DNA from 2 places in the Microcoleus sp. Z1_B2 genome. Region 2 is predicted to be linked to the other one. Evidence: riboswitches for the same ligand, from Rfam matches in the RefSeq annotation. Region 2 holds a riboswitch; the other holds the start of a gene.
What was found. Region 2 has a riboswitch for cobalamin ahead of QT984_RS11265 (energy-coupling factor ABC transporter permease). Riboswitches for the same ligand answer to the same signal wherever they lie in the genome.
Positions count from the first base shown of each region.

Region 1: linked by a shared signal. The riboswitch ahead of QT984_RS13765 (DUF1636 domain-containing protein) and the one ahead of QT984_RS11265 (energy-coupling factor ABC transporter permease) in region 2 are both predicted to bind cobalamin.

Region 1 is NZ_JAUBOQ010000020.1:34,760-38,579, forward strand. Features, by position in the region: gene cobW (cobalamin biosynthesis protein CobW) at 1-878, opposite strand, end outside; gene QT984_RS13765 (DUF1636 domain-containing protein) at 1,145-1,555, opposite strand; cobalamin riboswitch at 1,578-1,724, opposite strand; gene clpX (ATP-dependent protease ATP-binding subunit ClpX) at 1,873-3,252, opposite strand; gene cynS (cyanase) at 3,612-3,820, opposite strand, start outside.
Region 2 is NZ_JAUBOQ010000015.1:94,952-98,771, reverse strand. Features, by position in the region: gene QT984_RS11275 (FAD-dependent oxidoreductase) at 1-737, opposite strand, end outside; gene QT984_RS11270 (Uma2 family endonuclease) at 986-1,684, opposite strand; cobalamin riboswitch at 1,984-2,130, shown strand; gene QT984_RS11265 (energy-coupling factor ABC transporter permease) at 2,192-2,911, shown strand; gene QT984_RS11260 (energy-coupling factor ABC transporter substrate-binding protein) at 2,915-3,235, shown strand; gene cbiQ (cobalt ECF transporter T component CbiQ) at 3,244-3,820, shown strand, end outside.

The DNA.
Region 1 (3,820 bases), on a different contig from region 2:
GGAACCGCCACAAACCCTTTAATCCGATAGATTTCCTCCTGCTGCATCAAGGATTGCAGTTTTTTCACCAAAGCTTCAGGTTCAAATTCGCGATCGGCAATAAAGTAAGTCGAGTTAATATCATCATCGTGCTCGTGTTCCTCCTCAGTGTCGTGGTGACTTGGGCGAGACTCCAAATCATCCTCAACCGCCGCATTAAATCCCATTAACACATCCGGGTTAATTTCGCCACCTTTGCAGGGCACAATTTTCACACTCGGACGTAACTCTTGCTGCAACCAGCTTTGGACTTTCTTGTGAGTTTCCACATCTACGCGATCGACCTTCGTTAAAAGTACCATATCGGCACAGGCTAACTGGTCTTCAAACAATTCCTCGATCGGAGTTTCGTGATCTAAACTATCATCAGCCTGCCGCTGTGCCATCAAAGCATCGATATCACCGACAAAAGAACCGCTAGCAATAGCTTCGCAATCGACAACAGCAACCACACCGTCTACAGTAGCACCCGTGCGAATTTCCGGCCAGCGAAAAGCTTGAATCAAAGGTTTAGGAAGTGCGAGGCCCGAAGTCTCAATTAAGATACAATCTATTTGCTCTCTACGCTTCAACAATTCCTGCATAGTGGGCAAGAATTCCTCTTGAACAGTGCAGCAAAGACAACCATTTGTTAGTTCAACAATATTGCTGCTGACATTTTCTTCTTCGTCGCAAACTTGGCAATCGCGCAGCAGTTCTCCGTCAATTCCGATTTCGCCAAATTCGTTAACCAGAACAGCAATGCGGCGACCTTGATTATTTTGCAATAAGTGGCGAATTAAGGTAGTTTTACCGCTACCAAGAAAACCAGTGATGACAGTAACAGGAATTTTGTGCATTGATAATTTAGTTGTTGTACTGTGATTGAATATCTTTCAATTTTGGGTCAGTCAATTGCTGACAGGAAACTCGTTAAACCGACATTCCGGCAGGGGTTTAAACCCCTGCCTCAAAGCGAAAGTCCTCTCAAGAGGACTAATGAGTTTAAATTTTTTATTCTCAGTCCTCTTTAGAGGACTTTCGCTATTAGCCAGGGACTTAAGTCCCTGGCGGATTGGTGGTCTTAGTTATCGCCGATGGGCCGAGCATGGTAAGGAGAAAAACTCTAATTTGGTAGTGGTGGAATCTTTGCTAAAACACCTTTTTTCAGAGCTTGAGGACGCTCAGACCAAGGCAACAAACCGTCTGGTTTAGCATAGTATTGACCCGCGCATTCGAGTACCGCCTCGACGCTTTCCGACTCATTTGCTGGTAAATCGCCAAACAGATAAGTGTACTTTCCAACAGCAGCAAAAGACACCGCACAAGAGTGACTACAAGCACTCATGCACTCAACCTCTTGAATCTCAAACTTATCAGAAAACTCCCAATCTTTAGCGAGTTGCGACAAATTTTCCATAAATTGTTGACCGCCGCTTTTACCTTCGCGCTTGCCGTTTTTCCAAACACTAGCGCAAGCAGTGCAAACAAATAGACTGTGCTTTGTGCGTACAGCCGTGTTAATTCCATCCATCATCCGTACCTCGCAGATGCGTTCAAAAGTGAGTTATATATCGGCGGGCATTCTGACTTGAGAAACCCCAAGGGTTTCATTACAGTTGCGGGACAGCGCCGGACTTGCACCGAACTTTCCCCGTTTCCTCTAACGGCTGCTCCCCGCTAGAACCGATCGCGAAATCACATCATACCGCACTTACCGCCAATCGATTTTAGATTTTAGATTTTAGATTTTAGATTTTAGATTTTAGATGGGAGAAAGCGAGCCCAGGGATAAATCTGGGGGCTGGTTTAGTAGTTTGTAGGATGCGCCACAAGCACCCTACAGATTACAAATTATGCAGTTTCGTGCTGCCGCCATGCGGGATGCCACAGCAATTCAGCAGTCGATCGCTTCTCGACCATTTCAGGAGTAATCATACAGTTAGCCACATCCTTGCGAGAAGGCAACTCGTACATCACATCCAGCATTAACTCTTCTAAAATGCTGCGGAGAGCTCTCGCGCCAGTTTTACGACGATAGGCCTCTTGAGCGATCGCCCGTAGCGCTTCCGGCTGGAATTCCAACTCCACGCTGTCCATCTTCAACAGCTTTTGATACTGCTTCACCAGCGCATTCCGGGGCTCGGTCAATATCTGCATCAAAGCTGCTTCATCCAGGGGCGAAATCACCGTCACCACCGGTATCCGCCCCACAAACTCAGGAATTAAACCAAACTTGACTAAATCGTCCGGCTGTACCTGCTGCAAAATATCAGCGGCCCGCTTATCCTTCGCCGGCAAAGTTGAGTTGGTGTCGCTTTCTGTTGGCTGAATAAAGCCCAAGGATTTTTTACCCAAACGCTGTTCAACTATTTTTTCCAAACCGACAAAAGCACCGCCACAAATAAATAGAATTTTGCTAGTGTCAACTTGAATAAAATCTTGGTAAGGATGTTTGCGGCCGCCTTGCGGGGGCACGTTAACCACTGTTCCTTCCAACATTTTTAGCAGCGCTTGCTGCACTCCTTCTCCCGATACATCTCTAGTGATCGAAGTGTTTTCGCTTTTGCGAGCAATCTTGTCAATTTCATCAATATAAATAATGCCCCGCTGCGCCGCTTCCACATCAAAATCGGACATTTGCAACAGCCGCAGCAAGATATTTTCTACATCGTCGCCGACATATCCAGCTTCTGTCAGTGTCGTCGCATCAGCTACGGCAAACGGAACTTCGAGCATTTGCGCCAAACTTTGCGCTAACAAAGTTTTGCCACAACCTGTGGGTCCTACTAGCAGGATGTTGGATTTTTGCAATTCTACATCGCTGTCAGGGGAAGACTTGTCGCTATCTTTTACTTGGTCAACGCTCAAGCGCTTGTAGTGGTTATAAACTGCTACAGAAAGGACTTTTTTTGCTGAGTGCTGGCCGATGACGTGGTTGTCTAAATGCTGCTTAATCTCTGTTGGTTTCGGAATTTGACCTAAAACAATTTTCGATTTATTCGATCGACCTGGGCGCCTGGTTCCTTGTCCCTGAGACTCTCGCACCTCTGATTGGGGAATCTGTTGGCCAATTGTTTTACTGGAGTCAAAGAACTCCTCCTCTAAAATTTCATTGCACAGTTCCACGCATTCATCGCAAATGTAGACGCCGGGCCCAGCTATTAACTTGCGGACGTACTCTTGCGACTTGCCGCAAAAGGAGCATCTGAGATGGGAGTCATATTTTGACATATTTGCCTCTTACTTTACGGTTGCGGTTGCTTGTTTCGACTGGGGAAGTTGCCGCGGGAGTTACCTTAGCTGTGCCCTAGAGGGGTTTCCCGATCGGACACCCAAGCCAGTCAGTCGATTTTAGATTTTAGATTTTAGATTTTAGATTTACTCCACAGATGAATTTTGGAGCTGAACTAGGGTCTAAAATTTGGGGCTCTGCACGACTTAAGTCGGGGGCTTGTCTCGGTTTTTTGGCGCAGTCAAGCTTCGCGATCTCTGTTTCTAAGTTAACACTTTTGAGGCTTTAGTGATTAGTCATGAGTCATGGGAGCCAATTTTAATTTTTCATTTTCACTTGAAAATAAAGCCGCACGGGCTTACCATTTTTTGTATTCCAAAAATTTTCCCGACATAATTATTTTCACTCGATCGCCTTTTGGGTCTGCTTCTTTCTCGACATCCAAAGTAAAGTCGATCGCGCTCATAATCCCGTCACCAAATTTTTCGTGAATCACTGCTTTGAGTGGCATCCCGTAAACCTGCATAATTTCATAGAAACGATAAATCAGCGGGTCAACCGGAACCG
Region 2 (3,820 bases):
CCTTGAGTGTCCCTCATTTCCCGCCGCAGCTCTTCTGCTAGTTTGGCATCCTTGCCTGCGGCGTACAGCAAAAATTTTTGACTCTCTGCATCGGCCAGGTTGGTAAAGCGTTTTAGATAAATATAATCGAATTCTTTCAGTGCTCTTGCACTGAGTCCTTGGGTTTCAAAAACGAGGGTGACTGGAAGTTCTGAATTAGGCAGACCAAATGTTTCAAATCCCTTCAGCTTTCTCACACCGGCAGCTTGAGCTAATTCGGCATTGACAGTGGCATCAATAAATTGCTTGCCGGCATAAACTACGCCTTGAGAGGTGGTTATACTGACAATTTTTTGACCTTCTTTACTGACTGATTTAATTTCTACTTTGCTCAGGAGATCGGCCCCAGCTTTTACCAGCATTTCTTTCAGGGCTGCACTGGCTTTGCGGGGGTCAAGTGCAATTGCGGTGACACCGGATTTTTGTAAGAATTCTTTATAGATTGTCGCTGGTGAACCAAAGGTATCTAACTTTAAAGATTTTTGAAGTTCTTCACTAATCTGACTTCTATCTAAATAAGCAAGACCGCCTCTTACCAAATGCCCGCCAATTCCTTCTTGCAAGCTTCCTTTAGACATCAGTAGAATTCGCGGATAACGCTTTGTTCGGCGAAGATATTCTCTGGAGGCAGAGATAACAGCTAGAACTCCTGGAACTTCATCACCAAAACAGATGATATCGTAAGAACGCAGATTCATGACCATTATTTAATAACCTCTGTTGATTTTCATGTTTTCGAGCTGCATCTCAATGTTTGCCGTCCAACTTTCTGTTTTTCCCAAATCTAGCTAGATACTTCCTGATTTTTGCGATAATATTCACACATTTCTGGAGGCAGAAACCGGGTTTTTTCCAGAAAATCCTCCTTTGAGGACGATCGATCGGGCGTTGCAAAACCCGGTTTGTGAGCGTCTAGAGTACAACACTGAGGTACTCTTGATTGCCATCAGCCCAGATTATCAGGATCTATCCCCAACTCCCGCAATCGCTGAGCCAGTCGATCGGCGCGCTGGGATTCCTGTTGGGCGCGCTGCGCTGATTCTTTCACCTGTTCTTCAGGTGTCAGATAACGTTTTCCATCGGCATCATACCAATACAACCACTCTCTTGTCACCCCAGAATAACTTCCCCTTTCACAACCAATCCCCAAACCAATTTCAGGCATCCAAACTGGATGTTCTGGCTGTAACTCGTACTTCCCATTGACTAACTTGTGTACTTCCAAATGAGGTTTACGGCGGCGGCGGGAAGAATAAATGACGTAATAAAGTACGCCTAAAGCTTGATAAGTGTCTAATTTTGTGCTGTATTCCTTGCGATAAGTTGGGGAAACAACTTCCAGCACAAAAGTAGGCAGAACATTTTCATCCCACAGCACGTAACTGGGGCGCAATTCTTCGTCGTAAAATCGTTCTACTCCTAAACTTAAGAAAGCATCGGGGACAATGGGCGGTTCGTCAGGGTGATGATAAATACCCATATCTATGCCAAAAAACCAGTCCATGCGTTCTGCCCAAAGTATGAGCAATATTGCTTTTAACAACCCTGGTATTAGTTCTTGCAGTTCGTTATCCACAGGAGTTTCATCTGAGTCTGGTAGTTCATCGGCTGAGGGCCAGTGCCTCGGAAATTTGTAATCTAACATGGCGGCTTTCCTCAAAACTCACTAATATTATACCGTTGATTTGTTGGGCAATAGTATTTATGGAACGAACCGCGAAGACGCGAAGGAAGAGAAGATGAGAGGTAATTTTGACTTAGGAACGCGAATTAAATAACTTACAATTTTAATTGTGATTGTGGGATGGGTGTCCCGCCCGTCCACTCATGACGGGCTATAAGAGCCCATCCCACTTTCAAGAGTGGAAGTTATTTAATTCTCATTCCTTAGTTAATCTGAAGTAATTTTTGTAAAAGATTTGCTGAGACTTACGCGATCGACTAAACTATGTGTAACCAGTCGGTTCTAATGGGGAGCAGCCGTTAGAGGAAACGGGGAAAGTTCGGTGCAAGTCCGGCGCTGTCCCGCAACTGTAATGAGAGTTTTGTCGCTTTCTGAGTCAGGATGCCCGCCGATGTGTTAGTTTACATAGTCTCATCTGCGAGGTTCAGCGTGAAGGCCAGAAATCGGAAATTGGTCAGCTTGGGATTGATGGCTGGCTTGAGTTGTTATATTGTCCTGGGTTCGGCAACGCCCGCCGCAGCTATGCACATTTCGGAAGGTTTTTTGCCGGTGCAATGGGCGGCGTTTTGGTGGATGGTGGCGTTGCCTTTTTTTGCAGTAGGTTTGCGATCGATTACTCGTATTACAAAAGAACACCCGGAACTTAAATTATTGCTTGCTTTGGCGGGTGCGTTTACTTTTGTGCTTTCTGCTTTAAAAATTCCCTCGGTAACGGGCAGTTGTTCTCACCCGACGGGTACCGGTTTGGGTGCAATTTTGTTCGGCCCTTCGGTGATGGCTGTACTGGGGGCTTTAGTTCTGCTGTTTCAAACGTTACTGTTAGCTCACGGCGGGCTGACAACGCTGGGAGCGAATATGTTTTCGATGGCGATCGTCGGCCCTTTCGCTGCCTATTTTATCTATCAATTGCTGATGCGAACTGGCAGGCAACGGGCGGCAATTTTTTGTGCGGCGGCTTTAGCAAATTTACTGGCTTATGTGACGACTTCGATTCAATTAGCGTTAGCTTTTCCGGCAGCAATTGGCGGTTTTATGGCTTCGTTTCTCAAGTTGGCTGGCATCTTTGCTATCACTCAAGTACCCCTGGCGATTAGTGAAGGATTGCTGACTCTATTGGTCTGGAATTGGCTGCATTCTTACGGGAAGCCGGAGTTGGAAACTTTGAAATTATTGAGACAGGAGTCATAAGCCGTGAGTCAAAAAAACACAAGAAATCAGCAAGCTACTTCACAACAAAATTGGATGTTGGTAATTGCTGTTATCGCGCTTGCCGTTATTCCCCTAGTTTTTGTCCGGGGTGAATACGGCGGATCGGATGGGGAAGCACAGAAAGCGATTGCGGAAATTCAACCTGACTATCAACCTTGGTTTAACCATTTTTTTGAGCCTGCTAGCGGAGAAATTGAAAGTTTGCTGTTTGCGACTCAAGCGGCGCTGGGGGCTGGCGTAATTGGATATGCGATCGGGCTGTACAAGGGGCGATCGCAGCGACAAAAATCTGATGATGAATAGCCGTCAGAATGAACCATCAGATTGATAGTCTGGCTTATACAAATCGCTTGCGGGGGTTGCCGCCATCTCACAAGTTATCCTTTGCGATCGCCCTTTTAATTCTGTCTCTCGTTTCTGGGGCGATCGTCCAATTGTCGATCAGCTTTTGGTTAACCGTCTGGATCGTCATCTATGCGGGTATTCCGGCGAAACTGTATTTGCGGTTGCTGTCGCTACCGTTGATGTTTTTGCTGACAAGTTTGCCTGCTTTGGCGCTGGGTGCGGTTGAGTTAAGTCAAATTCAGGAAATTCAGTGGGATATTTGGCAAGGTTGGGGCATTAGCATCGGCACTTTTTATCTGTATGTGAGCCGCACTGGAATATACCAAGTGAGCTTGCTGTTTGCCCGCGCCTTCGCATCGACAAGTTGTATGTATTTCATTCTCTTGACGGTTCCATTTACCGAAATCTTGCAGATTCTCAGACAATTACGCTGTCCAGAGTTAGTCACAGAACTGCTATTACTAATGTATCGGTTTATTTTTAGCTTATTGGCGATCGCCCATGAACTTTGGATAGCACAAAACTCGCGCTGTGGCTACCGCA